DNA from 2 places in the Mechercharimyces mesophilus genome. Region 1 is predicted to be linked to the other one. Evidence: predicted binding sites of a transcription regulator. Region 1 holds the regulator's gene; the other holds the start of a gene.
What was found. The regulator CtsR, encoded in region 1, represses protease genes until heat stress. The targets are predictions, from matches to a motif close to ATGGTCAATAAAGGTCAAACA.
Positions count from the first base shown of each region.

Region 2: the regulator CtsR is predicted to act here: its motif matches at 6,316-6,336, upstream of clpP (ATP-dependent Clp endopeptidase proteolytic subunit ClpP).

Region 1 is NZ_JCBAPH010000005.1:132,586-149,288, forward strand. Features, by position in the region: gene AC6RGY_RS13310 (ATP-dependent Clp protease ATP-binding subunit) at 1-1,773, opposite strand, end outside; gene mcsB (protein-arginine kinase McsB) at 1,797-2,870, opposite strand; gene mcsA (protein-arginine kinase activator protein McsA) at 2,883-3,410, opposite strand; gene AC6RGY_RS13325 (CtsR family transcriptional regulator) at 3,416-3,886, opposite strand; gene AC6RGY_RS13330 (MgtC/SapB family protein) at 4,028-4,717, opposite strand; gene AC6RGY_RS13335 (HAD family hydrolase) at 4,783-5,457, opposite strand; gene AC6RGY_RS13340 (hypothetical protein) at 5,706-6,770, opposite strand; gene AC6RGY_RS13345 (hypothetical protein) at 7,044-7,250, shown strand; gene AC6RGY_RS13350 (hypothetical protein) at 7,400-7,606, shown strand; gene AC6RGY_RS13355 (ABC transporter ATP-binding protein) at 7,625-8,521, shown strand; gene AC6RGY_RS13360 (ABC transporter permease) at 8,508-9,329, shown strand; gene AC6RGY_RS13365 (GNAT family N-acetyltransferase) at 9,461-9,976, opposite strand; gene AC6RGY_RS13370 (site-2 protease family protein) at 10,196-11,245, opposite strand; gene AC6RGY_RS13375 (NTTRR-F1 domain) at 11,477-13,078, shown strand; gene AC6RGY_RS13380 (HAMP domain-containing protein) at 13,179-15,167, opposite strand; gene AC6RGY_RS13385 (ABC transporter permease) at 15,355-16,551, opposite strand; gene AC6RGY_RS13390 (ABC transporter ATP-binding protein) at 16,548-16,703, opposite strand, start outside.
Region 2 is NZ_JCBAPH010000002.1:126,377-143,079, reverse strand. Features, by position in the region: gene mgfK (gluconeogenesis morphogenetic factor MgfK) at 1-346, shown strand, start outside; gene whiA (DNA-binding protein WhiA) at 380-1,354, shown strand; gene AC6RGY_RS08370 (HPr family phosphocarrier protein) at 1,372-1,635, shown strand; gene AC6RGY_RS08365 (monovalent cation:proton antiporter family protein) at 1,793-3,625, shown strand; gene AC6RGY_RS08360 (NTTRR-F1 domain) at 3,857-5,506, shown strand; gene clpP (ATP-dependent Clp endopeptidase proteolytic subunit ClpP) at 5,665-6,261, opposite strand; tRNA gene AC6RGY_RS08350 (tRNA-Arg) at 6,430-6,504, opposite strand; gene rpoN (RNA polymerase factor sigma-54) at 6,750-8,111, shown strand; gene AC6RGY_RS08340 (sugar-binding transcriptional regulator) at 8,225-9,256, shown strand; gene gap (type I glyceraldehyde-3-phosphate dehydrogenase) at 9,299-10,309, shown strand; gene AC6RGY_RS08330 (phosphoglycerate kinase) at 10,591-11,778, shown strand; gene tpiA (triose-phosphate isomerase) at 11,797-12,564, shown strand; gene gpmI (2,3-bisphosphoglycerate-independent phosphoglycerate mutase) at 12,561-14,105, shown strand; gene eno (phosphopyruvate hydratase) at 14,118-15,407, shown strand; gene AC6RGY_RS08310 (efflux RND transporter permease subunit) at 15,540-16,703, opposite strand, start outside.

The DNA of each region.
Region 1 (16,703 bases):
AGGAGCACCCACCAAGCGACTCGTGGCATGCTTTTCCATATACTCCGACATATCAATCCGAATCATGGCGTCATCGTCGCCGAAGAGCGAATTGGCTAAAGCACGCGCCAACTCGGTTTTCCCTACACCGGTTGGTCCGAGGAAGATAAAGGAACCGATCGGACGTTTGGGATCTTTCAAACCAGCACGGGCACGACGTACCGCACGGGAAACGCTCTTCACTGCTTCATCTTGCCCGATCACTCGATCATGCAACACTTCTTCCAACTTTAAGAGACGCTCCGACTCTTCCTCTGCTAGTTTACGCACAGGAATTCCCGTCCAGCTGGCAACCACTTCCGCTATATCCTCCGCGGTCACTTCGGAGTCGGTCTTCCCTTGATCTTCTTTCCACTGATTATGAGTGGTTTCTAGTTCTTCACGCAACTTTTGTTCTTTGTCACGTAGAGAAGCTGCCTTCTCAAACTCTTGGCTCTGTACAGCAGCATCTTTTTCTTTCTTCACGCCTTCCAGCTGTTGCTCCAATTCTTTGAGATCTGGTGGGACCGTAAACGAACGAAGGCGTACACGGGAACCGGCTTCATCCACCAGGTCAATCGCCTTATCGGGTAGGAAACGATCCGTGATATAACGGTCAGCCAGCTTGACGGATTGCTGAATCGCTTCGTCTGTGATTTTCACCCGATGGTGAGCTTCGTAGCGATCACGCAATCCTTCCAATATCTGTACCGCTTCGTCCGGTGTCGGTTCATCTACCGTAATCGGTTGGAAACGACGTTCCAAAGCGGCGTCTTTCTCAATATGCTTCCGGTATTCATCCAACGTCGTCGCACCCACACATTGCAGATCTCCACGCGCCAGAGCCGGCTTCAAGATATTGGATGCATCGATGGCACCCTCTGCTCCCCCTGCTCCGATCAGTGTGTGCAACTCATCGATAAAGAGAATGATATTGCCCGCTTGACGAATTTCATCCATCACTTTCTTCAGGCGATCTTCAAATTCTCCACGATACTTGGTGCCTGCGACAACCGTTCCCATGTCAAGGGTCATCACGCGTTTTCCACGGAGCGTTTCAGGAATTTCCCCATCCACAATTCGTTGCGCCAATCCTTCAGCAATCGCCGTTTTCCCCACTCCCGGTTCGCCGATCAAGACAGGATTGTTCTTTGTCCGGCGGGAGAGTACTTGCACAACCCGTTCAATCTCTTTACTGCGTCCAATCACCGGGTCCAAATTGCCCTCTTTCGCAACAACAGTCAGATCACGTGCCAAGCTATCCAAGGTGGGGGTGTTCGCATTCGTCCCCGCCCCTTGATGATTGCCAGCCACTGCTTCACTATTACCGAGGAGCTGCAACACTTGTTGCCGCGCCTTATTTAAGCTAACACCTAAGTTGTTGAGGACACGGGCAGCTACTCCTTCGCCCTCACGGATGAGGCCGAGCAATAGATGCTCTGTACCCACATACGTATGTCCCAATTTACGCGCCTCATCCATCGATAGCTCGATCACTTTTTTAGCTCGTGGTGTATAGGCAATGTTACTCGGTTCACCTTGCCCACGACCGATTAGTGATTCCACTTCATTCTGTATCTTTTCCAATCCCAAACCAAGATTGACGATCGCTTTAGCCGCAATGCCTTCTCCCTCTCGGACTAGACCCAATAAGATATGTTCTGTACCAATATTGCTATGCCCTAGGCGAGCGGCCTCTTCTTGTGCCAACGCCAACACTTTTTGTGCACGTTCGGTAAATCGACCAAACATCATGGATCCAACACCTCACTTATTTTTTATCTATGATTGGCTAAAGTCAAACGTTCACGAATAATCATCGCACGTCTAATATCCCGTTCTTCCGGATCCAGCGACTCACCGGCATGCTGTTGCAAAAATCCGGGTTGCGTCATCACCATGAGCTCATTCATTATGGTTCCCGCTAGATGAGAGATTAAACCGAGGTCAATCCCCAGCCGGATATCAGATAGTCGCTGCATCGCTTCCTTGGAATCTATCACACGGGCATATTGCAATGTACCGTACGAACGATAAACACGATCCTCTAACTGTACCGGCCTTGCTTCCATCAACTTCCGACGCGCCCGCTGTTCGTGTTCAATCATCTGATTGACGACCCCTTGTAGCTTCTCGATAATCTCCTCTTCGGTGTGACCCAGCGTGACTTGGTTGGACACCTGATAAAGATTGCCGACTGCTTCGCTACCCTCGCCATAGATCCCGCGCACGGCTAACCCTACTTGATTCGCCGCTTGCAAGAGGCGAGCCAATTGTTGCGTTAATGCCAATGCTGGCAAGTGCAACATGACAGATATTCGGACACCCGTACCCACATTGGTTGGGCAACTGGTCAGGTATCCACTCTTTTCATCAAAAGCATAGGTAACCCGCTTCTCAAACCAATTGTCGATTTTATCGGCCAGTTCCCACGCTTGATTTAACTGAAAGCCAGGAAACAAACACTGAATGCGTAGATGATCCTCTTCATTAATCATCATACTAACCGCTTCATCCCCACTCAAAACCACACCACCGTGATGCGACTCTTCAGCGAGATGAGGGCTTATCAGGTGTTTCTCTACCAATACCCTTTTTTCCAGTTCGCTTAAACTCTCCAAGCGAATAAATTCGTGCTGTTGAAACGGGAGCTCTTCCTCCGTATCTGCCATCGTCTTTTCAATAGAATTAAGTACATCCTCTGCCTGTTCCTTGGTAGCTAATAGGGGGAACGGATAGCCTTCAAGGTTGCGTGCAATGCGCACCCGACTAGAGATGACAATATCCGACTTGGGGCCCTTGCCACGCATCCATTCACTCACGGCTTCATCGATGAAACGTTGGAATGACATCCAACTCCCTCCTCATTCATCATCCAATTTCTCTTGCAATGTGCGTATTTGATCCCGGATTCCCGCCGCTTGTTCAAACTCTTCCTCGCGCACGGCTTCCTCCATCTTCTGCTTTAATTGCTCCATCTCACGCCGAACTTTCAGCCTACCCCCCGCGCGCTCTGGTACTTTTCCGCGATGAGTGGTATGACCGTGGATACGGCGAAAAAGCGGAGGCAATTGCTTCCCAAACGCTTGATAGCAATCACTACAGCCGAACCGACCCACTTTGCTAAATTGATGATACGTCATGCCACAAGAAGGGCAACGTACGGATTGATCTCGACCGACAAGTCCCGGCTGCCCACTTGATCCATTTACGTCCAAGTTTAAGAGTCCCGACATGAGATGGTGGATCGAAAAACCGGATTCCATTCCCGGAATCTGTTCTCCTTTCTCTTCCGCACAGCTTTCACAGAGATGATACTCCGTCTTCTCTCCGTTAATAATCTTCGTATAGTGAAGGGTTGCCGGCCGTTCGCCGCACTGTGTGCATTGCATCACCGTCACTCTCCTTTCTCAGTGAACAAGGCTATCACCATTGCTCGCAACATGCGTGCACGAATTTGATCTCGTACAGGAATGGGAAGCTCCAGTACATGGCGTGATACCATATTCTTCATCAAAAGTGCCTCTCGTTCCTTCATCCATCCCTCTTGCACCAACCGCTCGATCACTGCCATCGCCTTGGCCTGATTGCTACTGGCACCAATATGACGCATCAGTACATCAAACAAAGCTTGATCACAAGATATCTGGGCTCTGCGAATGCGGATGTAACCACCCCCACCTCGCTTGCTCTCAACCAAATAACCTTTTTCGACGGTAAACCGTGTGGAGATGACATAGTTGATCTGGGACGGAACACATTGAAAAAACTCCGCGAGCTCACTTCGTTTAATCTCTATCGTTCCTTCGTTACTATCACGCAATATCTGTAGGAGGTGACGTTCAATGATGTCTGAGATACTCGACATGGGACAACCTCCTAAATTGACTTTGACTATCTTTGACCTTTAACTCCATTATACCCCCCCTTGCTAAAAATGCAAGAGGGGGGAGCCTATTTTCCTATTATTTTTTCGCATAAAGGCTGGTTTCATTCATTGTAGCAACGTTTATTCCGAATAAACACGGATAACCCCATCAACCAGACGTGCTTCTTCCATCAGGTCAATCATAGTGGTCTCTCCACTTGTCAAACGAAGCGTAAACGTAACATCAATATTTCCTTGTCGTGTCTCCTCTGCCACTTTGACCTTACGAATATTGACTTCATTTTCTTCAAGGAAGCTAGAGAGCTCCTTTAATACACCCGGACGGCTCGCCACACGTATGCGCAGGATGTGCAATCGTTGATCACGCATCCATAAGTGCTCTGCTTTATTGAGAAATTCGAGACTGAGTAAGGAGAGAACCGTGGTAATCACCGCTCCCCATAAGAACCCGGCACCAATCGCCAGACCAATACCCGCAACCACCCATAACGAGGCGGCGGTCGTCAAGCCACTCACGGTCACGCCATGACGCATAATGGTCCCAGCCCCTAAGAAACCAATTCCACTAACGACTTGCGCTGCAATCCGAGCAGGATCAAATTGCACTTGGTCTTCGTTCATAAAATCACTAAAGCCATAAATGGATAAGAGCATAATTAGCGCCGCCCCCAAGCTGACGAGCATATGGGTGCGCAGACCAGCCGGGTGATTATTATGTTCTCGTTGCCAACCGATCGCACCGCCTAACACCGCAGCCAATATGAGGCGCCAAGCCATCTCCACGGTCGATATCATCCATATTGCGCTCAATGGATCTCACCTCCTTTTTCTCCATGTTTCATATGTGCGCCCACCTGATTATTGACCACGCTCGTTCACTCGTCAGACACCAAAGACAAAAGGCTAGAGAAGTGTCTCATCACCTGATCAGCCTCTTCTAGCTCCCTCGACTCGCCAAAGTAAGGATAGCCCTCATATTGACAACCGATGACAGTTAGCTGATTGGCTTTGCCTGCTTCTACATCCGAGTGGCGATCACCGATCATATAACCTCCATTTAGTGAGTGCTCCTGCAGTAATTGCTGGACAAGTTCCGCCTTATCTTTGACATCATGGTCACCTGCGGTGTAAATCCCTTTTATATAAGGATCGAGACCATAATGCTGAACAATCGCTTCTACATAAGGGCGAATGCCATTGCTAGCGATAAACAGGGGCCAACCAAGCGAAGCCAGCGCTTTTACTGTTTCCTTTACATTCGGATAAAGCGATCCTTCACCTGCTTCGATCAGCTTCAATTCCTCTTCTAAAAGCCACTTGTCCGCTCGTTTTCGTACATCCTCTTCTGCTTGTGGCAATAAGCGTTCCCAGATTTGAGCGGTAGTCATGCCAAAAACCGATTCAATTTCGCGGGCGCTCCACTGCGTCTCTCCGATCAAACCCGCCTCTTGCAAGCGAGCAAACATGCGACGAAAAGCAGGGACGGCCACCGTCTCTGTCTGAAAAAGGGTTCCATCCATATCAAATATAATCGCCTGCCGTTGTTTCATCCTCCATCGACTCCTCTTACATCTATATTTTATATACGCCGTTACGAAGCCCATGATGATTCCTCAGATAGACTTCCCAATCCCACATCATTCTTGTCATTTTATCCTACGGAGAGAAGTTATCCACAACGGTTATCCACAGTTTTTGTGGATAACTTCCGTGGCATGCTCCCCACTTCTTTCACGAAAAAACCCGTCGGAGTAGTCTCCGACGGATGCTTGTATAATTAGGGATTTTTGCTCACGCTTTACATTTGGTAATGACGAACGATGATCTCATGAACCGCTTGCGTCTTACGTACGGAATCAATCAATTCATTGTTGACATATACGTCTAATAACAAGCCTTCTTTACTATCTTCGCGTCCGACTACTTCGATCACAACGTAGTAGTCATAAATCCCCCATCTCCAACCATCTTCGAAGAAACCAAAGGGATAAACAGCCCATTCTCCTACCGTCTGATTATCTACTATTTGAATATACGGAGGATCTTGATCATCTAGTGCTTCAAAATATCCCTTGTTGATTTGTTGCCAACCCTGCTCCGTCTTTGCCCATCGCTTCGCATAGTATTTCCCTTCAATGAAGGATAAATCTTCTAGCTCTTGCGGGGTAAAGAAGTCAGCTGGGAAACAACGGAGCTGACCCTGCTCTGGATCTTGAATGAGGAGAGCATCTTCTCCTTCAGACAAGCCCCGCTCACGGACCTTCTCCAACTCATCTTTCATGCATGCTTCTTCCAACGCCTTCAACACAAAGGTGTTAAAGGTTTCTTTCTTCTCTTCCGTAATATCCTGAATTCGTTCCTTTAACTCAGGAGGCAATTCTTCAATCACATACTGCCGATTTTGCTTCATGCGCTTATCACGCCACAGTCGCTCTGCTTCAATCTCTTTCAAGCGCTGTGTAGCCAACTTGCGATGACGACGCGGTTTTTCTGTTTCTTTTTCGATTCGTTGCTCGCTACGTCTCGTTTTCTGTTCTTCTGGTTTTACCCATTCTGTCTCTGTTTGAAACGTAGAAGTTGGCTTTTTCGCTTCCTTCTTTTCATCATGAGCCGTCTCTTGAGCTGGCTGATCCTTTGCCTTGGCTGGTTGTACCTCCTCCAACACCGGCTGCCCCTCATCTGTTACAGCTTCAGTTACAGGTTCTTCTTTCGTTTCCTGTTCATGTATAAATTGGAGACTACCGGTTTCTTGATGAAAGCTTGCCGTCAGCTCTTCTTCCGGATCTTCTCCCGTTTCAAACTGGATCTCTGCTTCCGAACCGTCCTGATTCCATTTCTCTGTCTGGGTATCGTTTTGGCTCATGCTTGCCTCCTATCTATCCTACCCTAATCGGGCGGAACCGCTCATTTTAAAAAGGTTCTACTATTCTCTTTTCTAATCATATCATGATCCCTATCCAGATGCATCGCTCACTCCGGTAAAAATTCCTTCTCTACAGCGATTCCTTTCTTAGATAAATGCACAGATTTCATTCATTTCTCCTTTTTTCAAAAAAGGCGTTGACTTCTTTATCTTTCCGAGTTATAGTGTAAAGGATTCATAATCATTCCAATTGAGGAAAGGAGGTCGTCGATGATGAAACAACGAATTACGCAATCCAACAGCGGAATCTCTCTGTCTGTTCGACAGGGTATTGCCATGCTCATGGATGGGGTCTCTCTGTCTGCTCGACAGGCTATTGCCATGCTCACGGACGGGATCCGTCTGTCTGCTCGACAAGCTATTGCCATGCTTACGAACGGGATCCGTCTGCCATCTCATCGGCGACCTCTACGGGCTTAAGTTGCGTCTTTTCTGACGTATCTTCATCAGCCACAGGTTGCCTATAAGCAACCTGTGGCTTTTTTATGCCTCTCAATTGGCATTTTTATCAAAGCTACCGGTTCAAGACAGAACCCGTAGCTTTTTCTAATTTTAAGGAGGAATTACAAATGGAATTTAACTGGTATGCACATGAACGCTTAGCCAAAGAACGTCAAAAAGATCTCGCTCATGAAATCACTTCTGCTAAAGTGTGGCGCCCCGCTCTCTTTCATCGAATATGCGGGGAACTACAACAGGCAGAGCAATCCGAAACGGTCAATGGTCTTTCCATCGGCCCCTTCATTCTTGTAAAGAAGAAAGCGAAATCAATCTAAGAGAAAGGTGTGATTGGATTGTCTAAAGCCGTACAGGTATCCCCAGTCCAAATAGCAACACCTACGGAAGAGAAAAACCTTGCAGAGAAACAACAGCCGGCACCCATAGCCATCTGCTGTGATGCGGTTTCGAAGAAGTTTGTAGAGTATGAAGAGGGAAGTCGAACGTGGCGCAATCTCTATCGCGGTAAACAAAAGTGGGTCCACGCGGTCGATCATGTTTCCTTCTCCATTCATCGCGGAGAGATTTTTGGTCTTCTCGGCCAGAACGGCTCAGGCAAGTCCACCTTGATTCGCTTGCTCTCTACGTTGCTTCTTCCGGATAGCGGAAAGATCACGATTTTTGACAAAGACGTAGTCGAACATGCCACAGAGATTCGTCAGTGGATCAACCGTGTTTCTGTGGAGGCTTCTTTCTTTAAAAAGCTATCTGCAATGGAAAATTTGCGTTATGCCGCGCGTCTGTATGGCCTGCCCGTGGCAAGCGGGCAGGAAAAAGCGCTGGAAATTCTACAACGGCTGGGGATCCCTCACAACAAGATTTACTCTCCCCTCGAGACACACTCACGCGGGATGCAGCAAAAAGTAGCGATTGCACGTGCTTTGATGACCGCCCCAACCTTGGTTCTATTAGATGAACCAACGACCGGTCTCGACCCCACTTCAAAGCGTGAAGTGCAACGCTTTGTGCAAGAAGTGAAGAAGACACACGATGCGACCATGTTACTAACGACACATGACATGGAAGAAGCAGAGCGACTGTGCGACCGTATTGCGATCATTGATAAAGGCGTCATTGTCGCCCTGGATACACCTATTGGACTAAAACAACAAGTGGGCACCGATTCGTTAGAAGAAGTTTTCTTCCAACTAACCGGTGTCGACTGGGAGGAGGGACAGCATGAACGCGATTAGAGCAATGTTTGCCTTTTCTGCTATGTATGCCTTTGTAGAACGAAGCTTCGGACTGATTCGCCGCTACTGGGCTTGGGAGATGGTCTTTCTTTTCTATACTGTCATCAATACGCTTACGATTGGACTTATTGGACTAACGGGTCAAGTTAGCGCCGCCGATCAGAATCAATTTGTTCTCTACTTGGTCATTGGTGCGCTTTTCTGGGGGTTTATGTCCGTTCTCTTTGAGGAAGTGTCCAACTCCATTACATGGGAGCGCTGGGAAGGTACGATCGAATACACCTTTATGGCCCCTATTCATCGCGTCACACACTTGTTCGGAATGTGCCTATTTGCCGTTTTATATGGCATCTTACGCACGGTAATCGTCTTGTTGGTGGTCGCACTCTTCTTTGATCTATCGATAGATACTGCCTCATTACTCCGCTCGGTCGTCGTGCTGTTTGTAGGAAGTCCCGCCTTTATGGGACTCGGAATCATCGCTTCCGTTCTCCCTTTGCTCTCACCTGAGAAGGGAGCTCAGGGAACGCATATTATCCAGGGGGTCATCATGCTGGTTTCGGGTATTTATTACCCTGTGGAAGTGTTGCCGGAATGGCTTCATCCATTGGCCTATGCTTCGCCTGGAACGTATGCGCTGGAGGGAGCGCGAGCCACATTGTTAGACGGAGCTACGTTGGCCCAAGTATTGCCCAGCCTCATTAAATTGCTGGTAATCGGAATCATATTAATCCCTGTCGGACTCTGGATTTTCGCCCATGCAGAGCGATATGCCATGCGGACAGGAAAATTAAAAAGAAATGGGTAAGGAAAAGTAAAGGAATAGCACCATAATGGAGTGAGCAGTATGACGGCTCACTCCTTTCTTCATTGAACAAACACGCCTTATGAGGTGGCCTTCCCCTGCTTTTCCCTCACGTTTACACACGGCATTTGGTGTTAGGTATTCCTTTGTGCAGAGCGGACTGGATTGGAAACAGAGCCTTTCTCTACATCCTCTGGATTCCACTCTCCACCACCCAGCCATAATGTCGGCTTACCGGTTGGTCCCTTGATCAGCTGAAATGCTTGTAACCCACAGGAAAAGCAAAGCTTCAGGCTCGCTGTATTATCACAAGCCACACGTCCATATACTTTCCCCATTTGCTGCATGGCGAGTTCAAGTAGCTCCTCAGCAATTCCTTGCACACGATATTCCGGATGAACAGCAACCATGGTCTCATCCAGGCCGTACCGTCCAAAGATTAGAACTCCCACCAGGGTGCGCTCGTCGAGGGCAACGCCCACCCACGAACCTTCTCCCCACTCTTGCGGGGATAAATCACGAAACCACCGAAGGGCTTTATACGTAATTTTCCCTTCCCCATATTTCTTCATAAAACGTATGATTGCTGGCCGAATTCGAGATAAACGCTCCTGCGGGATAACTACCACTTTCGTGTTCGTCTGTTTCAATCTGTTGGTCTCCTCTCCGCCCATTGGTCACTTACCGGTATAACTGAAATGCAGCATAAAGTATGGGTTCTTTCCCTACCATATATGCATCTGGCCTACAAAGAGTGACGAAACACGATCCACGGACGATATGATTGAAGTGGTAGTCCTTTCTTACTTACGGTCGTTCTCTACTGATGATACATTTCCCTACTCGCTTCTCAATGAATTTATCTTCCGTCAGCTGACCACAAAGGGACTCATCACAGCAAATTGACTAACGAAAAGGATCATGAAAATCAGGAAAGCAGCCAAACCTACATAAACCGCTGCATAGAGAATACGAATCCACGCACCTACTCGATAATAGGCATCTTCACGTTTCAATCCACCTTCCCCTGTTGCCGGGGAGTATGTACCTTTGATGCGCATTTTTATTTTCCCTGTATGTCCGCCATCCTCCTGACGCCGGGTTCCCATCAGACGAACAGATCGAAACACACCTTTCCGATTCTTTGCTGTATGGATCTCGCCCACACCAGGATAATGAATCTCCAAGTAAGTCTCTTTCCCTTCGACGGTACAATACTGCCGAAGAGACAACTCACGCTCATGCTTTTCTCCTGGGATCGGAACCCCGATGTCTGTGAATTTACGTTCGTTTACTTCAATCTCTGTTTCAAAGGGACGTTCCACTACCGGCTTACGAAAGTACGCTCGGTAAAATTGAAAGGCAAAAAAGAACCAGACGAGTAGCAATACCCAGCTCCATGTGAACAGAATGAGTAGCAATCCTCCTACCATGCCCACCACCCAAAGCCAACGCGATATCGCAACGACGATTCTCCCACCATCTAACGGATGAATAGGGAGTAAGTTAAATAGGTTGATCCAGAAACCAATCACCGCTATCGTATATAAAGCTTCAATCCCTGTTCCCCAGGCAAATAGAAAGCAGAATACCGCTCCCACACTCCCTATAAGGGGACCTCCAAGAGCGACAAATGCTTCTTCTTCGGCATCACTTGGCTCCTCTCGCATCATGATCAGCGCCCCTAAAAAAGGAATGAAAGCGGGCGCAGACACTGGAATTCCCCGCATACGCGCCGCCCACACGTGCCCCATTTCATGAATAAAAATCATCATGACAAGCCCAAATGCGTAAACCCACGGAAGAAGGAGAGAAAATGCCATCACGGATAAGAGCATACTAAGTGCCGTCCCGCCATATGTCCCTAATTTCCACCGACCAAGACCACTTTTCCCATTTTCATCTGACGATCCAGCCAAACATTCCACCCCTTTCTGCTCACTTTCTATCCATCTTATTCCCAACCACAAGGTTTTTCAAGCAACAGCGAAGAGAGTCTGAGACCACCATCGACTCCACTTCCATTCTACTCAACGGGTTTCATCAAGAGATAGAAAAAAATGTATAATCTATAAATATGAAAAACATCCTCTTTTTTATCTTAAAGATTGCTTGATCAGCATATTCCTTATAGAAGAGGAGGTGAGTCGATGGCTCAATGGATTAATTTAGTTGTGAACGGAGGCTTTGAGGACGGTTCATTCACTCCCTGGGAGGGACAGAATGCTTCCCTTCTCTCTACTCCTGCACCCAACGTGACCGGATCTTTCAGTACCATTCTCTTCGGCGGACGGACCGCCTCTTATATCGAACAACCTGTTTCCGTTGAGATAGGAGAAAGCTATCACTTCTATCTATCTCTTGCTAGTAGTAATATACAAATCTCACCCCCAGTCGAAATCACCCTATCCTATCTTGACGCTACGGGACAACTAGTAGAAGAAGGTTTAAAAGTGAACATCGACAAGGGGGGTCTTCCAGATGGAACAACAGGTGCATTTAAATCCATTCATCAAATAGCTGCTCCTGTTCCCCCATCAGCCGTCTCTGGCAAGTTGACAATCAAGAAAATCCCGCATCCAGACGGAATGACTGCTGGAGTCATTGTCGACGATGTGCAACTGCTCTGCTATAAAGAGATGTCATCAGGGGATTCACTCGATCTAGTACAAGCAACGGAAGTTTCTATCACTACACCATCTTTTAAGGTGGACGCTCTCTCTTTCAACCCATTCCAATCCATTCTTCTTCCTACATCCCAGCACACGTTGCTTCATGCACTCACCTTGATAAACCGTGTGTTTAACTATCTCTCTGTGGGCGAAGTACAAGGAAGACCTGTCTTTTCTGCTGACGGCTCCTATGCCTATTTCATTACAGCAACCAACCAAGTAGCGGTTATCCACCTTCCGACGAGTCAAGTGGAGACAAGCATTCAAGTAGAACAAACCCCTGTCGCCCTCTCTCTCTCGCCAGATGGAGAGACACTTTATGTCGCTAATCTACTCGATGGCAGTATCTCCGTTGTGGAGACAACCTCGCATACCGTTACCCATACCATTCGAGAAGGATTGGATTCTCATCCACAAGCACTTTTGGCCTCTCCTAACCGACCAGAAATCTATGTCGTGGATCCAAGTGACGATCGACTGGCTATTGTTTCAACAACCAATCATGAAGTGACTCGTCATATCGAAATCCATGCAGGAGCGACCCAGATGGCGATTTCTCCTGACGGGAAGCAGCTCTGTGTTGCAATAACAGATGTTGATGCCCACCATGCAGTCGGGTTCATTGATTTGGACCGGTATACCCTCACCAACCGCATCCTTCTATCCAACTTGACTCAGCTAGCCACATCACATAACGGAGAGTGGGTATACGCCCTATGTAAAAAGCCGGAAGAGGATGTTGGCCTATTCGTTATACTAGGTGCCCAAGACCAAAGTAGCCATGCTGAAATAACGATCGGCTCCGACCCGCTCACGTTCATCGAAACACCCGATAGCCGGAAGGTTTATGTCCTTCATGGTGATCAGTCGGTCTCCGTTATTTGCATGACCCAGCAAACTGTGCTCTACACGCTCGCATTTGAACATCCCTTGTTGGATATTGCCCTTACACCCACCGGGCTCTATGGTTATGTCGTTGACTCATCTGGTGTATCCGTTCTCTATACACCCACAGATACCATATTGGAACGCTTTCATGCCCCAGGAGCAAAACAGATCGCCATCACTCCCTCCACTTAGAGGCAACTGGAGCCCCCGAGCATATTTTCTACTTGCACACCAAGCAAGGCTATTGGATTGGACCAGTAGCCTCTTCCGTTTTTCTTCCCCTTTCATAAGGTCATGCGATGGGAAACCAGAGGTGAAGAGATTGCCACGTCTCTTCTCTCCATTCTACCCGCATTTCTCCTCCCCACCTGTGCATCCATCTATTCAACGACGCGACGTTGCTATTCTCTCCATAAAGGGCCTCTATAAGCGTTTCATCAGATGACTCTCTCTCCCCATACCTCCCCTCCTCTTCTTCACTCCTCTCTTCCCCTTGCCTACCTCCTTCACAAGCAATCGTCAAACACATCTTTTCTTCTATTTTTTTTGCTATCAAGCGCACCCTTCCACCTCTTCCAACCTGCAAAGACGCCTCCTGAACAAGATCACACATCAGAGAGAGAAAAGTCTCCCGCTCTAGCAGAATGAGTGATTGTTCAAATCCCATTTCCATCTCTAGTTGGACTTGTTTTTCTTTCCAGGTAAACGAGCGTAGCTGTTCGTATACTTCCTCTACACAATCGAACAGCCAGATAAGATTGTTTCCTAGGATGGTTTCCTCTTCTTTTTCCCCAGTATCCCGTTGCTTCTGTAATAGAAAGCGATCCATTCTTTCAATCAAACCCAGCAAGGTGATCCATTTTTGCTCCACTTCTTCTTTGCTACTCTCTCTTAGCGATACGAACTGCCCACTTCCCCTTCTCCATGATGTTGGCAGGGAAGGAACCAAGGCGACAAGCTCAGATCTCACAGTGTCTAGCTTCTCTTGATGAGCAATCAGATTTTCCTCCACTTGTTTGATCTCCCGCTGAAATTGAGCTTGTGTCTGCTCCCATGAATCAATCAAGTGATTCAACTTTCTCTCCCACTCTCCCCATTCATCTTCTCCTTGCTCTTCCAGACGATAAGCTAGATCCCCTCGTGTCCAAAGGGCCAAAGCCCAATCGATGGAGGAAAAACGGACTTTCCCTGCTTGAGCATAAAGTGAAGCAAAGAGAGCTGTTAGCGGAAGCGATAATACCCCACCTCCTACGATAGTGAGAAGAGTAAGAACAAGCAACGAAGCGGCGGCACTAAAAATGAGGAAGACATCTACTTCGGGGCGTAATTGCCGCTGTTGCATCACCACTCCAATCACTTTCTCCTCTTCATCTATAACGGGAACGGACACAAGGTACTGACGACGTTCACCTTCCGCCTGTTCCTCTGACAACGTTCGTTTTTCAAGTAGGGTTTTCCCGACAAAAGCTTCCACATCCTCTCCATCCCATAACTCATCATTGGTTTGGACGAGCAACTCTCCCTGCTCATCATATAATGCCCACACCGACGCCTGCTCCCACTCGGAAAACCACCTTCCCAGTGGGTCCCCTTCCATTCCGATCACCTCAGCTCTTTCTATCCAGACGGCAAGGGCGTCTACGCTTTCCTCCTTGTTGGTATTCATAAGCAAAGAAACGCTCTGTTCAGCCACCTTTTCTCCTTCCATTACTCCGTGAAGATGACGAGGAAACTGATGAAGCATCCAATACCCCCAACTTCCCCACGTACATAAGCATAAGAAAGAGAGTAACATCAGCTTCGAGGCCAAAGCGAGTTTTCGATGAAGACGACGCGTGTGCCATTTTCTTAAATAGAACCATCCCCAACACCCTAATCGCATCAACCCCATCATAGAAAGACAACCAAGTAAAAAGAGGAGCCACACAAATCGGTGGTGCCCCTCTAGCCAGTTCAGTAAATAGGGAAAAGTGACGAGATACTCCATATGGTCCTTATAAGTAAATAATAAGGCCAGAGCAATCGTCAGTAGATAGAAAAAGAGGAAGAAAATCCAATGACGAAGACCTACTCGCCATCCTTTTTCATTCAGACGGAGGCGATAAGCGGGCCAGCTAAAGGTCCATAGCAAAATGATCACACCCATTATGCCGTACCAGCCCAGTTGCAAATAGGTAGCAGGGGACCAGATATAGGAGAGAAAAGAATAGATGAGAAAAGGAGAAAGGCCTTCTACCCACACCTGAACGGGTCCCGCTGTCCACATCCCCAACCGTCTCATTTTCTCCTCCCCCTCCTCTTCTTCGCTTCATCCCGCAATATAATAGAATAAAAAATGCCCGCCTCTCTAAAATCCTATGGCTTCCTTTTAACAGAAAGACCACTCGCTTCAAGGCAAACACAAAAAGACATCCCTCGTCGTTGAGAGATGTCCTCCAGTTTCTCGTATAAAGGAAGAATTTCCTTCTTTAATCATAGCGTAAGCACTCTATCGGATCCATGCGTGATGCCTTATTGGCCGGTAATAAGCCGAATATAACACCAAACAGCATCGAGAAGAGTACACTTCCTATGGCGACAGGCATCGAGATCGCCGTAGATAAGGGCGACAACAGGGAGACCAACTGAGCCAGCAACGCTCCCACCGAAAGACCGATGATGCCTCCGATCAGGCACAAACTAATCGATTCGATGAGAAACTGTACCATAATATTGGCTCTTGTCGCCCCCAGCGACATCCGTATGCCAATCTCACGTGTCCGTTCAGTCACCGACACGAGCATAATATTCATCACACCAATCCCGCCCACAAAGAGAGAGATGCCTCCAATACTTCCAATCACCAAGGTCATGATATTGGTCACCTTGCTGATGCCTTCTGTCAGTTGTTCCAGGTTAAACACCGTATAATCATCTTCCGTGTTGTGGTTGCGATCCAGAAGGGAGATCGCTTCCTCACCTACCCGTTCCATCTCTTTGGCTTCGGATACTTGTAGCGTCACTTGCGATATCTCAGACTTGCCGAAGACATTCTCCCAAGTCGTCTGGGTAAGATAGATTTCTTCCATCTGGAAGGAAGCAAATAAGCCTTCTGGCTCTTCCAATATGCCAATCACCTTGATTGGTTCATTATCGACGCGGATAATCGCACCCACTGCTTCCTCTTCTTCAAAGAGCTCTTTCTTTGCCTTCGCACTAATCAGGGCTCCAGCGTGACTGCTTCTATATTCGCTACTTCGAAATGAGCGCCCTTCGGCAGCCTTCACGCGATACATATCCAGCACCTGATTGCTGCTTATCCCAAAGACCGAAGTCCCAGGCACTTTCTTTTCTTGGTACGTTATGGTGGAGATCGAGGAAACCGAAGTGTAAGCATTATCAACTCCTTCGATTTGCTTTAGCTCCCGAATATCCTGTTCTGTGATAAAACCGAGAGGAACGGACCCGTTATTCTCCATATATACTTCTTGTGAGGGTTGAACAGTCAGGGTATTCCCTTCACCGGCAAAGCTTTCTGTCAGCTGCGCTTCACCGCCCTGCCCAATCGCCACGATGACAATCACGGACGCTACCCCGATGACAATGCCAAGCATGGTTAAAATGGAGCGCATCTTATGCGAACGGATGGAGTCAAAGGCCATCTTCACACTTTCCCAGATATTCATTGGCTCCCCCCGCCTTTCCACTGCTGTACCGGTTGTTGCTCTCCTGTATAACCGGTATCCTCTACAATCTCACCATCGCGTAAGATAATTTGCCGGTGGGCGCGTTCCGCAACTTCCCGTTCGTGTGTAATCAAAACAACGGTACGTCCTTC
Region 2 (16,703 bases), on a different contig from region 1:
CTCTCTTCAGCAGGCGCGTGCAAGTAAAGTTTACATCGGGAATGTCATGACACAACCCGGAGAAACGGACGGTTACTCGATGTATGACCACCTCGCCGCGATCGATCGACATATCGGTATGCGTATCGTGGATACTGTGTTGGTTAATAACAAAATCGCTGCTCCTTCCCTGTTGAAGCCTTATGTTGAAGAGGGTGCTGAGCCGGTTTATCCTGATGTGGATCGGCTAAGACAGAGCGGATATCGCGTGATTGAAGACAATTTTATTCAATATCACGACCAGGTTATTCGCCATAATATGGAGCGTTTAAGTCAACATATTTTACGGCTAGTACAAGAGATGTAAATTCTAGCGGGTGAACGAGAGAAGGAATGAGCCATGTCCTTTACGGGTAGGATGAAAAACGAACTGAGCCGAATTGCACTTTCTCCTTGTTGTGCACGTGCAGAACTGTCTGCGATTGTCCGTGTCATTGGATCGCTGTCGATCTATGACAAGAGGTTAGTATTGGATCTATATACAGAGAACGCATCCATTGCACGTAGGATCTTTAGTCTATTTAAGCAGTTGTATGAAGTACAACCCGAAGTCATGGTGCGTAAAAAAGCCAGACTAAAAAAGAACAATGTGTATAACGTGCGGGTAGTGGAAAAAGCCAGTGCAATTTTGGAGCACTTGAGAATCATGAAAACAGGTGTAGAGCGGTTGCGGGGCATCCAAACCGAATTGATCCAAGACGAGTGTTGCCGTCGCTCGTATCTGCGTGGTGCATTTTTAGCGGGTGGATCCGTCAATAACCCGGATAGTGGCTCTTATCACCTTGAAATCATTTCGACGTACTATGACCATGCTGATTCCTTGTGCGAATTAATGGAAATTTATCATTTGCACGCAAAAGTGATTGAACGGAAAAAAGGATATGTGGTTTACTTGAAAGAAGCAGATAAGATTGGTGAGTTAGTAAACTTGATTGGTGCTCATCAGTCTCTACTTCAGTTTGAAGATGTACGCATCATGAAGGATATGCGTAACTCTGTCAACCGATTGGTCAATTGCGAAACGGCTAACTTGAACAAAACAATTCAAGCCAGTATGCGTCAAGTGGAAAATATTCGTCTGATTGAACGTGAGATGGGTCTGGAAGAGTTGCCGGAGCGATTGCGGGAGGTTGCGGAAGCGCGTATCCGTTATCCGGATGTTAGTTTGACGGAATTGGGGAAGCTTTTGCCGATCCAAGTGAGCAAGTCGGCTGTTAATCATCGTTTGCGTAAAATTAATGACATCGCCGACCGGGTGAAAAAAATGAATGGAGAGGGTTACACCGGCTCGGACGAAATGGATGCACATAAATAAAGAAAGGGGTGTGGGTGATGGTGGACAAGGTAGTGACGGTGCAACTGGATACCGGCTTACATGCACGCCCTGCGGCTCGATTTGTACAAGAGGCCAATAGATTTGCTTCAGAGATATTCATCGAGAAGGACGGGAAAAAAGTAAATGCTAAGAGTATTATGGGCGTGATGAGCTTAGCTGTGGCAAAGGGTGCAAAGATGAAAATTACGGCGAGTGGAACAGATGAAGTGGAAGCGGTTGAGCGGTTGTCGCAACTGATTGAACACGAGCGCATGCAATAGGAAAGCATCCCTTATGAGCTGCCATCCTGTGTGGTAGCTTTTTGATTCTTAAGCTTAGCTCATCTTCATCTAGATGAAATTTGGGCGTGTTGCTAAGACGTTTGTATTTATCTAAAAACGGTTATAACAACTACAGGTTGTGATACAGGAGGCGCATATGGAGGGACATCATTCAGTTACATCACTTATGATCGTGGTGACTGCCGCTTTTCTCATCCCGATCATCTTGCACCGCTTTAAGCTAAGATTTATCCCGGTGGTTGTAGCTGAGATCATCATTGGGATTGTCTTGGGGAAAAGTGGGTTTCAAGTTATTCATGAAGATCAATTTCTTGAATTGCTTTCTACCCTTGGTATTATCTATTTGATGTTTTTAAGTGGCTTGGAGATCGACTTTGATCTCATTCAGAAAAGTAATAAGAAGAAGGATAAAAAAGCAGGAAATCCCATTGTGATCAGCGTGGTTAGCTTCCTCACCATTCTGGTGCTCTCTTTTGGTATGGCTTGGATCATTCATGCACTCGGATTTGTGGATGATGTCTTCTTTATGACATTAATCATCTCGACGATCTCGGTAAGTATAGCCCTGCCGATTCTAAAAGATAAAGGTTTTTTGGAGACCACCTATGGTCAGTCCATCTTGCTAACAGCCGTGATCGCCGACTTTGTTACTATGCTGTTGTTAGCCGTTCATGTTTCACTTATTCGCTCTGGAGAAAGTGTTGCCAGCACTTTGTGGCTGTTGTTGCTCTTTGTTGCTTTCTTTGTGGTCTATCGCTTAATTCAGATTTTCAAACCTTTTAACCTTACGGAACGCCTGAAGGTGGAGACGATCTCGATCGGAACACGGGGTGTGTTTGCTCTCATCTTGTTCTTCGTTGCCTTATCGGAAGGGGTAGGTGCGGAGAATATCTTAGGCTCTTTCCTTGCAGGTGTCATTCTCTCGCTGATGTATCCAAGCAAACCGTTTTTACAACAACTAAATGCATTTGGATATGGGTTTCTGATTCCCATTTTCTTCGTGATGGTGGGAGCGGAACTGGATTTAGGAGGGTTACTTCAAGAGCCAAAAGCATTGTTGATGCTACCGCTCTTACTCTTCGCGGCGTATTTTTCTCGGTCTATAACTGTACTCGTTTTTCGTCGCTGGTTTTCGTGGCGGCAGTCGCTGGGTTCTGGATTGCTATTAAGTTCCCAGTTAAGTTTGGTGATTGCTGCGGCGGCCATTGGGATTGAGATTGGTATCATTGACGATACGATGAATACGGCTCTGGTCTTAGCGGCTGTACTGACGACGCTCATTTCTCCCATTCTGTTTCAAAGGATGCTACCGGATCGACAGACCGAGTGCAAACAGCAAGTTTCCTTGGTAGGGATCAATATGGTCACCTTAACATTAGCCCAGGACTTGTATAACGATTGTTACCGAGTATCTGTTTATGGTTCGGATAAGTCAAACTTAGAGTCAAATAACGAGCGTCCTTACCCGATTATTCAATTGCCGACAATTAATCAGGAAGCATTAGAGAAGGAGCAGGTATTTGATAGCGATATTATTGTCTTCTTCACAAATGACGATGAAAAAAATGTAGAACTTGCCATCGCTGCTGAACAGGCGGGAGTAGAGCAAGTTGTTGCCAGAAGAGAGGATAAAGCCAGCTTGCAATTACCCAAGGACTCGAAAATCCACCTGTTCTCCTCTTTTCTTGCCAATAAAACGTTGCTCCTCTCTTTGATTGAGCATCCCTCTCTGGTGACGATGTTGTCGGAGAGCGAAGGATATATGCAGGAGATTCCGCTCTTGAACGAACGCTTTCATAACCGGAAGGTACGTGACTTACAATTCCTCGGCGATACCTTGATCATTCGCGTATTCCGAGGAGAAGAGGTGATCATTCCCCAGGGGGATACCATTCTTCTCTCGGGAGATCGTCTGATTATCAGTGGGACGCCAGAGCATGTTCAGCGTTTACGTGAGATGTTGATTTAGAGTGTGTCAGAAGAGCTCATACAAATGGATGGTGGAAAGTGGTGCCTTTCCATGCGGGCGTTGTTCTATAGAACAATAGACCAAAGGGAGGCACCGCTTGCCATTGTGACGTGGATAGAAGAGGGTTTAGCCACTCTTCTGTCATGCGATCAGATGACGAAATATTTGTACATAGATTGTTCATTCTCTTTGAAGTCTGAATATACTCTCCAAGAGAGGAGGAATGTCTTCATGACAAAAGCGAGGAACCGGTTGATAAACGGAGCTTTTCAAGACGGAGGACTCTTTCCTTGGAAAGAGAGCAATGCTGCGCTGATCTCTTTTGCTTCGAGAGAGGAGCAGAGTGATTATCGCGTTTACCTGTTTGGGGGTAGAGCGGAATCTTCCCTCTGCCAAGAGATTGCAATTGAGCCAGGGGAGTGCTTTCAACTGCGGCTGTCGATTGCGAAAAGCAACCCGAAACCAGAGCCGACGATTGAAATTCAATGGACGTATCTATCTGCTGAGGATGAGTGTGTGGGCATTGGCCTGGATGTGGTGTTGGATGATCATGAATTACCAGTAGGGAAAACAGGTGATTTCAAAACAATAGATTATAGAAGCTCTCCTGCGCCGGATCATGCGGTGAAAGCATGTTTCACCATCAGGAAGAAAGCTTTCGCACGGGGAGCGGGAATTTTGTTGGATGGGGTAGAGGTATGTTTACTCGAAAAGCCATCTATTCAGGCGGCGAGCAGTGGGGCTTTATTGGAACAAACAAAAGATAGCGTCTCCGTGGGAGATACGAACGTATTTGATATCGTTAAGTCTGGTTTCTCGGGTGAAGAAATTTTCAACTTTGTCTTAACACCGACTACACAGTCTACCGTTGACCATTCGTTGACGTTGGTTAATCAGGTCGTTGCAGGTGTTCCTGTGGGTGGGGTTTCCACTGAAAAACCGGTGTTTACTTCAGATGGAAAACTGGCCTATGTCATTCTCGATGACGAAAATCAAGTGGTGGTGATGGATGTAATCGCCTGTCAAGTGGTGGCTACAATCGATGTGGGTATGGGGCCTGCGGCCATCGTTATCAGTCCAGATGATCGATATGTTTATGTTTCTAACAAAACAGATAACTCTGTTTCCGTGATTGAGGTGGCAACACAGAGCATTTTAACGACGATCATAGATGGAATAGGGGAAAGCCCGGGTCCACTTGTTGCCACGCCAGATAACCAGGCCATCTATGTCTCCAATGAAGGATCAGATTATCTATCTGTGATTCGGGTCTCGGACAACAAGGTAAGCGTTCAGGTGGAAGTAGATGGATCTCCGAGAGATCTAGCCATGAATACCATGGGAACGACCATCTATGTTGCCTCTACTAGTAATGTGATTGATGTTGTCGATGTCGCTACCCATACCACTGTGGATAATGTGGTTATCTTTCAACCAGAGTTGATTGCGGTTACCCCAGACGATTCCTTGGTGTATGTATTGACGAATAAGATGGCTGATACGCAAGTGGGTCTTATTTCTGTAATTGATGCTTCTGACAACTCCCTAATTAAACAATTCGAACTCGAAGATCCGGTTGATTTTGTTATCCGACCAGATAATCAATTTATCTACATCACCAATAATCGGAGTGAGGAGCTAGCCGAACTGGTTGTGGTTCGTACGAAAGATCAATCGATACTGGCAGAAGATATTGTGGTGGAGGGACCTGTAGGATCGGTAGATATTACACCGAGTGGGACGTTTGTCTATTTTGTTGCTAATCATACCGTTGTGGTGGTCTATACAGAAAACAACACCTTTGCTCCCTCACAGCTTTCGATCGACCGTCCGCTTAATGTTGCGGTATCTCCTTACTTAGCACAGAATATTGAAGGATAAAGAAACAGCCTTGATAAATAGATATGGAGGATGGTGAGCAGGAACAGCGCCCGAGTTAGAAAACGCTCGTGTCTGTGTCATATGCCTTTAATCTTCTAAATAGAATAAGGACCTTCTCACGTTTCGTTGAGAAGGTCCTTGCTGTTTTAAGACGAAGTTTACGCTTTCGTTGATGGTGGACGAGCGATCACTTCATCAACCAGTCCATATTTTTTGGCTTCATCTGCTTCTAAAAAGAAGTCACGATCCGTATCTTTTGCGATTTTATCTAATTTTTGTCCCGTTTGTTCAGCTAACATCTTATTAATTTTATCGCGCATGGCCAGGATCCGCTTGGCACCGATTTCAATATCGGTCGCTTGACCACGTGCGCCTCCTAATGGCTGGTGAATCATTACTTCACTGTTAGGAAGAGCATAACGCTTACCGGGAGTTCCAGAGGAAAGGAGGAAAGCCCCCATCGATGCCGCCATCCCCACACAAATGGTTTGTACATCGCATTTGACCAACTTCATCGTATCATAGATGGCAAAGCCTGCGGTGATCGAGCCACCGGGCGAATTGATGTATAAGTGAATATCTTTTTCAGGATCATCGGCACTCAAGAAAAGCAATTGCGCCACGACGGTGTTCGCCACAGCATCGTTAATCTCACTTCCAATGAAGATGATCCGATCCTTTAACAGGCGGGAGTAAATATCGTAGGAACGTTCACCACGGTTGGTTTGTTCGACAACATAAGGGATTAAGTTCATGACAATGTTCCCTCCTTCATAGGTTTATCACGACTTAGTGTAATCATAAACTAAAAGGTCAATAAAGGTCAAATGTTTTTTTGCTCCTTCAAACAATATATACCCAAATATGAAAAAATACACTCCTAGAGAAGCTTCGAAGGAGTGTATTTTCATCCGTTATACGATTGGCGCGCCTACCAGGATTCGAACCTGGGCACCTGGTTCCGGAGACCAGTGCTCTATCCCCTGAGCTATAGGCGCATAGAATGTATCTTTTCTTAACAACAAAAATCATTATAACTCATTTGAAAGAGAAAGGCAAGAGGTGTTCCTTCTCTAACGATGGGGAGAAGGATTTTTTTGTAAATAGAAAGAAGAGCACCTTTTTCTCTCACTTTACTCTACTTATGATAAGATAAAGATACAAGTGAAAAACTGGTGGCATCCTTGAGGGGAGTTGCCACATACAATAAAGAAATGAATGAAGCGGAGGTGAGTATCAACCGATGACTCTCTCCATGGGGTATGGATTTCGCCAAGAACAGAAACTGAGTATGACGATGACTCCTCAACTGCGCCAAGCACTTCATATCTTACAGCTACCGGCGTATGATTTGCTCACTTTTCTGCACGAGAAGGTCGTGGATAATCCCTTATTAGAAGCGGAAGAACCATTTGAAGCGCGGGAGCGCGATGAGATGGAAGCGTGGCTTAAGGTGCAAACAGGAGGAAGCCCTGCCCTTGCACAAAAAAGTGTGCAGACAGAATCTCAGGTGGAGCGCTATCCTGAAGCGGCGGAATCATTGTCTAGTTACCTGGAGAATCAATTACGTGAGTTGGCATTGGATCCTGAGCAAGTGAAGGTATGTCAGCATCTGATTGGCAATCTCGATGAAAAAGGTTATCTTCAAGCAGAGAAGGAAAGAATATGTAAGCGCTTTCATCTAAGCGGAGCAACCTATGAAGGATGTTTGCAAATTGTACAATCGCTGGATCCTGCAGGAATTGGAGCTCGTACTTTAGCTGAATGTTTGGAGCTACAGTTATTACGCCAAGTAGTAGTAGATGACGTGGCACTATCGATTGTTCGTCATCACCTCAGTGATGTAGCCAAAAATCGTTTACAAAAGATCGCCAGTTCGCGAAATGTAACGTTGTCACGAGTGCAGCAGGCGATCGACCAAATTACGCTGTTGGATCCGCGTCCGGGGTCGGCTTATGTGACGGATCCACCTCGATACCTTATTCCTGATGTTATTGTGCATTGGAGCGAGGGTGAGTACGAGGTGTCTGTTCATGAACCGTATTTACCTCGTCTGCGTGTTAGTTCTTACTACGAACAACTCATGCGGACACAAGATGAGGCGGCACAGCAGGCCACTCGCTATTTAGAAAATCGTTTTCATGCTGCAAAGTGGCTTCTGAAAAATTTGGAACAACGTCGAATCACCCTTACACGGGTTAGCGATTGCATTGTGCGCAAGCAACGAGATTTCTTTGAAAATGGCAAAGGCTTGATTAAACCGCTTACGCTACAACAGGTGGCAAAAGAACTTTCCATTCACGAATCTACAGTGAGTCGGGCAACGCAACATAAGTATATGCAGACACCGTATGGGATTTATCCTTTTCGTTTCTTTTTCCCAGCTAGACTGGCAACGGATACTGGAGGAGATGCTTCCGCTTATCAAGTAAAAGAGTGGGTAGAGCGTATGATTGCTGAAGAGAATAAAGAAAAACCTCTATCGGATCAAAAGATTGCTTCCTTAATATCGGAGAAAGGGATTCAGATATCGAGAAGGACGGTGACCAAATACCGTGAAGAAATGCGAATTGCGTCTTCTACCCATAGACGGCGCTATGAATGATGGTGTAGAATAGAAGGTGAGAAAAGTAAGCAATATCCTGCCTTCTTTTTTTTGCTGATATCGGGACATATTTTGAACACCGGGACATTTTAGGTCCCTCTAGGGGGTGGATCATGAATATTAACGAGTTGATTGGTCTCCAACAAGTCTTGATTCCGGATGCATTAGAGAAGATGTCCCAACGATATGAGATTTTGCGCCATCTTCAATGGAAACAGCCAGTAGGGCGACGCGGACTTGCGCAAGCGATGAAGGTGAGTGAGCGTATCTTACGGGCGGAAGTGGAGCTCTTACGTGAGTTGGACTTGATTTCGATTCAAGCACAGGGAATGACGTTGGCTCCTCGTGGAAACCGAATCTTGGATAGGTTAGAACCAGTGATGAAGGAGTTAACTGGATTAACTGAGCTAGAGGATCAATTGTGTTTTCACTTGAATCTCGAAGAGGTGGTTGTTGTTCCAGGGAATGCTGACGAGATGGAGGCGACCAAGCAAGAGATGGGACAGGCGGGGGCGAAACTCGTGCAACAAACGGCCAGCGCAGATAGTGTGATTGCGGTTGCAGGCGGGACGGCGATGGCGGCGGTGGCAGAGCGTATGATCCCTTCTTCTACCTTGCGCACATGTACCTTCGTTCCTGCCCGTGGAGGATTGGGTGAAGCGGTTGAATTGGAGGCAGACTACATTGTATCCAACATGGCCAAACATTCAGGTGGGAAATATCAATTGATGCATTTACCCGATCAGTTGAGTGAGGATGCCTATGAAGTGATCGCGCGCGAGCCGCATGTGGAGAGAGTGTTAAAGGATATACGTTCTGCTAGCCTCGTTATTCATGGAATTGGAGAGGCGGAAGCGATGGCGATGCGTCGCAACCTTCCTGCGCGAGAGATGATGCAATTACGTAGCGCGGGAGCTGTCGGTGAAGCTTTTGGCTATTATGTGGATCGTGGCGGTGAAGTGGTATATAAAAGCCGCACGGTCGGACTTCAGATTGAGGATTTGCGACGCGTTCAAACAGTGATTGCGGTAGCAGGTGGTGCAAGTAAAGCCGAAGCGATTGCAGCGATCTGTGCCACAATGAAAACAAACCGGCTCATCACGGATGAAGCGGCCGCACGCGCAATGCTGGATCAACAGAAATAAGAAGGAACACATTAAGGAAGAATGATGGAGGAGGATGACAACATGCAAAAAACAAAAATTGGCATTAACGGATTTGGACGAATCGGACGCTGTGTCTTTCGGGCGATGTTAAATCACCCTGAGGTAGAAGTGGTGGCGATTAATGATTTAACGGATGCGGACAGTTTGGCTCATTTACTAAAGTACGATTCGATACATGGACGTTTAGATGTGTCAGTGGAAGCGACAGCCAATGGCATTATGGTAGATGGAAAGGCCATACATGTCTATGCAGAGCGTGACCCAGCACAACTTCCTTGGAGTGAGCAGGGCGTGGAAATTGTGATTGAATCTACGGGTCGCTTTACGCAAAGAGAAGATGCAGCGAAGCACCTACAAGGTGGGGCGAAGAAGGTGATTATCTCCGCTCCTGCTAAAGATGAGGATTTAACGATTGTGATGGGAGTAAACGAAGGTCAATATGATCCACATCAGCATCAGGTAGTCTCTAACGCTTCTTGTACGACCAACTGTATGGCACCTGTCGTTAAAGTACTTCATGAGTTGTACGGCATCCGGCGTGGTTTGATGACAACGGTTCATTCCTATACCAATGACCAACAAATATTGGATCTACCTCATAAAGATATGCGACGTGCTCGTGCGGCAGGGATGTCCATCATTCCTACAACGACGGGGGCGGCCAAAGCGGTAGGGAAAGTATTGCCTGAACTGGACGGGAAATTAAACGGTTTTGCTATGCGTGTTCCGACGCCCAATGTGTCCGTGGTCGATTTCGTGGCGGAGCTAGAGAAAGATGTAACCGTAGATGAGGTGAATGGAGCGTTGCAACAGGCAGCAGAAGGCGATCTAAAAGGAATTTTGGCTTTCTCGGATGAACCTTTGGTTTCGCGTGACTACTATGGTGATGCTCATTCTTCTATTGTAGATGGTCTGACGACGATGACGATGGAAGGGAACATGGTGAAGGTAGTTGCTTGGTACGATAACGAATGGGGTTATTCGAGTCGGGTAGTAGATCTAGCGGCATATATGGCGAAGCAAGGGTTATAAAATGATGGATTGGATCAAGACAAAAAGCTGAGGGCGGGAGAAAACAACTCTTCGCTTTCGGCTTTTTTGGAGGGGTTTATAACCATCTAATGAGGAATCGGATGATAGGATGGTTCCAGCGGTGTATATTGCCAAGTGGGGGCGATAAGAACTAAAATAAAGGAGAGTACGATGATAAAACATGGTTGAGTGTGGAAAAACGATGGCGAGCGATGTGAGGAGATACTCTCCTGTACGCTTCAATGAGACGCAACAAGAAAGGAAACCAGGAGGCTTTTAACATGAACAAGCAATCAATCACCGATGTGGATGTTCGAGGCAAGCGGGTATTTTGTCGCGTCGATTTTAATGTACCATTACAAGACGGGCGGGTCACGGATGATACACGAATCAAAGCTGCCGTGCCTACCATTGACTACTTACTTCAAAATGGGGCCAAGGTGATTCTAGCCAGTCACTTAGGGCGTCCGCATGGAAAAGTAGTGGAAGAGCTTCGCTTAGACCCCGTGGCCAAACGTTTATCTAACCTGATCGGCATTACGGTGGCGAAGGCAGATGAAGTGGTAAGCGAAGAAGTGGTTAAATATGTGGGCAACATGAAGGAAGGGGACGTTTTTCTTTTGGAAAACCTCCGTTTCCATCCAGGCGAAGAGGCAAATGATGCACAGTTAGCGAAGCAACTGGCTCAACTTGCCGATTTGTATGTAAATGATGCCTTTGGTGCGGCTCATCGTGCACACGCTTCCACGGAAGGTATTACGCATGACCTGCCTGCGGTAGCTGGATTTTTGATGCAGAAAGAGTTAGAAACACTCGGACGAGCACTCGTGAAACCAGAAAGGCCGTTTACGGCAATTATTGGCGGTGCCAAAGTAAAAGATAAGATTGATGTGATCGAACATCTGCTCGATTCTGTGGATCATCTGCTGATCGGTGGAGGTCTGGCCTATACTTTTATTCGAGCGCAAGGTTACGAGATCGGTCAATCTTTGTTGGAAGAGGATAAGGTGGAACTAGCCAAGCGTTTTATTCAGCAAGCGGAAGAAAAAGGTGTTCAACTTCTTCTGCCGACAGATACGGTAGTGGCTGATCGCTTTGCGGAAGATGCGGTTGCTGAGGTCGTATCCGTACGTGATATCCCTCATGATAAACAAGGGTTGGATATTGGACCCGACACCTGCGCGCGCTTTGCCGAAGTGATTGGGTCTTCCCAGCTGGTGATATGGAACGGGCCGATGGGGGTATTCGAGTTTGACCGCTTTGCGCAAGGAACGTTCGCAGTGGCGCAAGCGTTAGCAGATACCGATGCGCTCACCATCGTCGGCGGTGGCGACTCGGCAGCAGCCATCGAGAAGGCAGGATTGGCAGAGCGTGTCGATCACGTATCCACCGGTGGTGGAGCGTCGCTGGAGCTGATGGAAGGAAAAGATCTTCCTGGTGTGGTTGCACTATCTGACAAGATTGAATAACAACAGGGGTGAGAGCATATGCGCACACCAGTGATAGCTGGTAACTGGAAAATGCACAAAGACGAAGAAGAAGCAGTCCGTTTTTTACAAGCATTCGATGCAGCAGCGCTGCCATCCAATGTAACGGTGGTGCTCTGTGCCCCCTATCTCGCTTTAAGTGCACTGGTTAAGGCGTCAAATGGCAGTTCGGTGGGTATTGGCGCGCAAAATATGCATTGGGAAGCTGTAGGGGCTTATACAGGAGAAATTAGTGCGGGCATGCTCGTACAGGCTGGTGTTCAGTATGTGATCCTTGGTCATTCTGAACGTCGAGCGTATTTTGCTGAAACCGATGAAACGGTGAATCAAAAAGTGAAAACAGCGTTAGCGAATAACTTAACCCCTATCGTATGTGTAGGGGAGTCGCTGGCGGAGCGTGAAGCGGGACAGACGAATGAAGTCGTCACCCGCCAGGTGCTGCAAGCTTTAAAAGGAATATCTTCGGACAAGTTGAAGGGCATCATCCTTGCCTATGAACCCGTATGGGCGATTGGGACGGGGAAAGCTTCCTCGCCTGCACAGGCGGGCGAAGTGGTGTCTGCGATTCGGAATACGGTGGGCGAAGGACTGGGTGAGGAATCGAGGGACGCTGTTCGCATTTTGTACGGTGGAAGTGTGAAGGCGGAAAATATCGCTTCCTACATGTCAGAGACGGATATTGATGGCGCACTCGTCGGGGGTGCCAGCCTCGATCCGGAAAGCTTTTTGCAATTGGTCCAAGCCAGCCGAGGGAGGGATAATAGATGAAGCGACCCAAGCCTGTTGCTTTAATCATCCTCGATGGATTTGCGCTACGAGAAGAAGCTCATGGCAATGCGGTTGCGCAAGCAAATAAGCCTCGTTTTGATCAGCTGTGGAACGAATACCCACATACCAAGCTACAAGCGAGTGGGGAGGAAGTGGGACTTCCTGCTGGACAGATGGGCAACTCGGAAGTAGGCCATCTCAATATTGGTGCCGGTCGCGTAGTTTATCAGGATCTCACTCGGGTGAGCCATGCGATTGAGACAGGAGACTTCTTTCGCAATGAGGAGTTTTTGCTGGCGATGAAGCAGGTGAAGGAGAAGCAGAGTCAACTTCACCTGTGGGGGCTACTCTCCGACGGCGGGGTTCATAGTCATATGGATCACCTCTATGCGTTGCTCCGCTTGGCGGCGCAAGAGGGACTGGAAGAAGTTTATATCCATGCTTTTATGGATGGGCGTGATGTCGCCCCCACCAGTGGTGCGAATTACTTACAGGAATTACAAACGGAGATCGAAAAAATTGGTGTGGGTAAAATCGCTACCATACATGGTCGCTATTATGCGATGGATCGTGATCAACGCTGGGAGCGAGTAGAGAAATCATACCGCGCACTCGTTTCAGGTGAAGGAGAGACTACATACGATCCTGTGAATGCGATGAGAAAAGCTTATGACGAAGGGATTTATGACGAGTTTTTGGAACCGACCGTCGTGGTGGATGAAGCCGGCCAACCACTTACCCATGTGAAAGACAATGATGCGGTCATTTTCTTTAACTTCCGTCCCGATCGAGCGATCCAGCTCTCACAAGCTTTTACTTCTCCTTCCTTTACGGGATTTGATCGAGGAGAAAACCATCCGCAGTCGCTCTACTATGTTTGCTTGACGCATTATAGTGAAACAGTACAAGGAAGAGTGGCGTTTGCACCAGAAGAGCTGTCCAATACCTTTGGTGCAGTGGTCTCTCAAGCAGGATTGACGCAGCTTCGCATTGCAGAGACTGAGAAATATCCGCATGTCACTTTCTTTTATAACGGAGGAAGAGAAAAACCATTTCCCCATGAGGAGCGCATCTTAATTCCTTCGCCGAAAGTGGCTACTTATGATCTTCAGCCAGAGATGAGCGCATACGAAGTAACGGCTCGTTTGGTAGAGGAGATTGAAGCAGAGAATCACGATGTGATTATCTTAAACTTTGCCAATCCGGATATGGTGGGTCATTCAGGCAAGCTGGAACCGACAATTGCAGCCGTCGAAGTGGTGGATGAGTGCCTAGGGAACGTGGTGGATGCACTTATTGCTAAAGAAGGGGTTGCCATGATTATCGCTGATCACGGCAATGCTGATCAGGTGTTGGATGACGATAATCAGCCGGTCACTTCCCATACGACTTTTCCCGTCCCTTGTATTGTGACAGATCAATCGGTTCGCTTACGAGAGGGTGGGATTTTAGCAGATGTTTCTCCTACTTTACTTCAGCTATTAATGATTGAACAACCCAAAGAAATGACAGGAAAATCGATGATCAAACCAAGAGTATAGGGGGCTTTAATAGTGACAACTATTATCGATGTATACGCACGCGAAGTGATTGATTCACGTGGAAATCCAACTGTTGAGGTCGAAGTGATTCTGGAATCGGGTGCCATGGGTCGAGCGATTGTTCCTTCTGGAGCCTCTACGGGTGCCTATGAAGCGGTCGAATTACGTGATCAAGGGGATCGCTATCTGGGTAAAGGGGTCCTACAAGCAGTACAAAATGTAAATGATGTGATCGCGCCTGTGCTCGTTGGTTTGGATGCGGTAGAACAAGTTCAGATCGATCATGTTTTAATCCAATTAGATGGAACGGATAACAAGGGGAAACTAGGAGCGAACGCGATTTTGGGTGTCTCGATGGCGGTTGCTCGTGCCGCAGCAGATGCACTGGAGATTCCTTTATACCGGCATGTTGGAGGAATCAATGCCAAGATGCTACCTGTACCGATGATGAACATCTTAAATGGCGGGGAACACGCCGATAACAATGTGGATATTCAAGAATTTATGGTGATGCCAGTGGGAGCCGAAACCTTTCGCGAGGGGCTCCGCATGGGCGTTGAAGTTTTTCACCATCTAAAGAAAGTACTATCGGAACAAGGATTGGCCACAGCGGTAGGAGATGAAGGAGGGTTCGCGCCAAATCTTTCTTCCAACGAAGAGGCTTTGCAAACGATTGTCACCGCCATTGAACGTGCGGGCTATACCCCAGGAGAAGAGATTTTACTCGCGTTGGACGTGGCAGCGACCGAGCTTTATACAGATGGGAACTATCATTTTGCTGGAGAAGGGATTCAGCGCACCACGGATGAGATGGTTACTTTCTATGAAGATTTGGTATCTAAATACCCGATCGTTTCCATTGAAGATGGATTATCCGAAGACGATTGGGAAGGGTGGCAAGCACTTACCGCTCGACTGGGTCATAAAGTACAGTTGGTAGGCGATGACCTCTTTGTGACCAACACAGAGCGACTGGCACAGGGAATTGAAAAAGGCGCCGGCAATTCTATCCTCGTCAAAGTAAATCAGATCGGTACGCTGACTGAAACGATGGAAGCAATTGAAATGGCGAAGAAAGCGGGTTACACGGCGGTCATCTCTCATCGCTCGGGCGAGACGGAAGATACCACGATTGCGGACCTGGCTGTTGCGGTTGGAGCTGGTCAAATCAAGACAGGGGCACCATCACGTACGGATCGGGTGGCAAAATATAATCAGCTCCTGCGGATTGAAGAAGAATTGGATGTGTCGAGTGAGTTTCCAGGAAAAGCAGCTTTTTATCAGCTACAGGGGCTAGAATAACACGACCATTTATAGAGATAAATGCTACAAGAAAGAGCCGTCTGCTTTTTAGCAGACGGCTCTTTCGTTCTTTATTTATCTTTGTACAGTCCATGCGATTTTTCTCTTTTGGACACTTATTTTAGGATAGTGTTAGCTTTGCTGCTTGTTTTTCTTTCTACCCATCAATACTTCATACACAATCGGTACGATAACCAGGGTGAGCAAGGTGGAGCTGGTTAATCCGCCAATAACGGTAACGGCTAAGTTTTTCGAGATAAGCCCGCTTCCTTCCAAGCCAAACGCCAAAGGCAGTAAGGCACCAACGGTAGCGATTGCGGTCATGAGGATGGGGCGTAGACGTGTGATTCCTGCTTCGATGAGTGCCTCGCGTGTAGAGAGTCCTTCTTTTTCTTTGTGAATGACACGGTCAATCAAGACAATGGCGTTGGTTACCACAATCCCGATGAGCATCAAGGAACCGATCAGAGTAGAGACACTAATGGTCTCTCCAGCAATCCAAAGGCCAATTAATCCACCGATAATGGCAAATGGAAGGGAGAACAAGATAGCGAAGGGTGCTTTCCCACCACCAAACGTGATCACCAGAATCAAGTAGATGATAGCGATGGCGGCCAGCATGGCTAGCGCTAGTTGGGAAAAGGATTCCTCAATGTCTTCTGTTACTCCACCATAGCCAACCGAGATGCCGTCAGCCAATTCCAGCTCATCAATCGCCGTACGAATTTTTGTGGAGCTTCCAGAGACATCATTGCTCTTGGCTTCCATCGTGACAGTCGCACTTAATTTTCCGTCCTGACGAGTGATGGTATCAACCGCTTTCCCCTCTTTAATTTCTACTACATCTTTTAAGGGTACTTCTACACCAAGTGGAGAAAGGATCTTGGTATTTTCCAAGTCTTTCTTTTTATCATACGTTTGGTTCTCAATAGCAATGTAGACATTCATCTGCTCCTCCCCTTGTGTATAGGTGAGCAGTGGCGTATTCTCTTGCATGGGACGTAAGGTCATGGCAACCTGACCGGCTGTTAACCCATATTGACTTAGTTTCTCACGATCGGGTATCAATGTGTATTGATCATACGACTCGGATAAACTGGAATCTACATTTTGTACAGCATCTGTATCTTTGACGGTTTTCATAATCTCTGATACTGCCGTACGGATATCCGACATTTCTTCTCCAAATACATCAACTTGAAGCTGATTGCTGTTGCCCGTGGCGCCAGCAGATTCTTGCGATTCCCATGTTCCGGGATCTTCTCGTTCTTCCAATTGCTCGAGGACCGTCTCTTT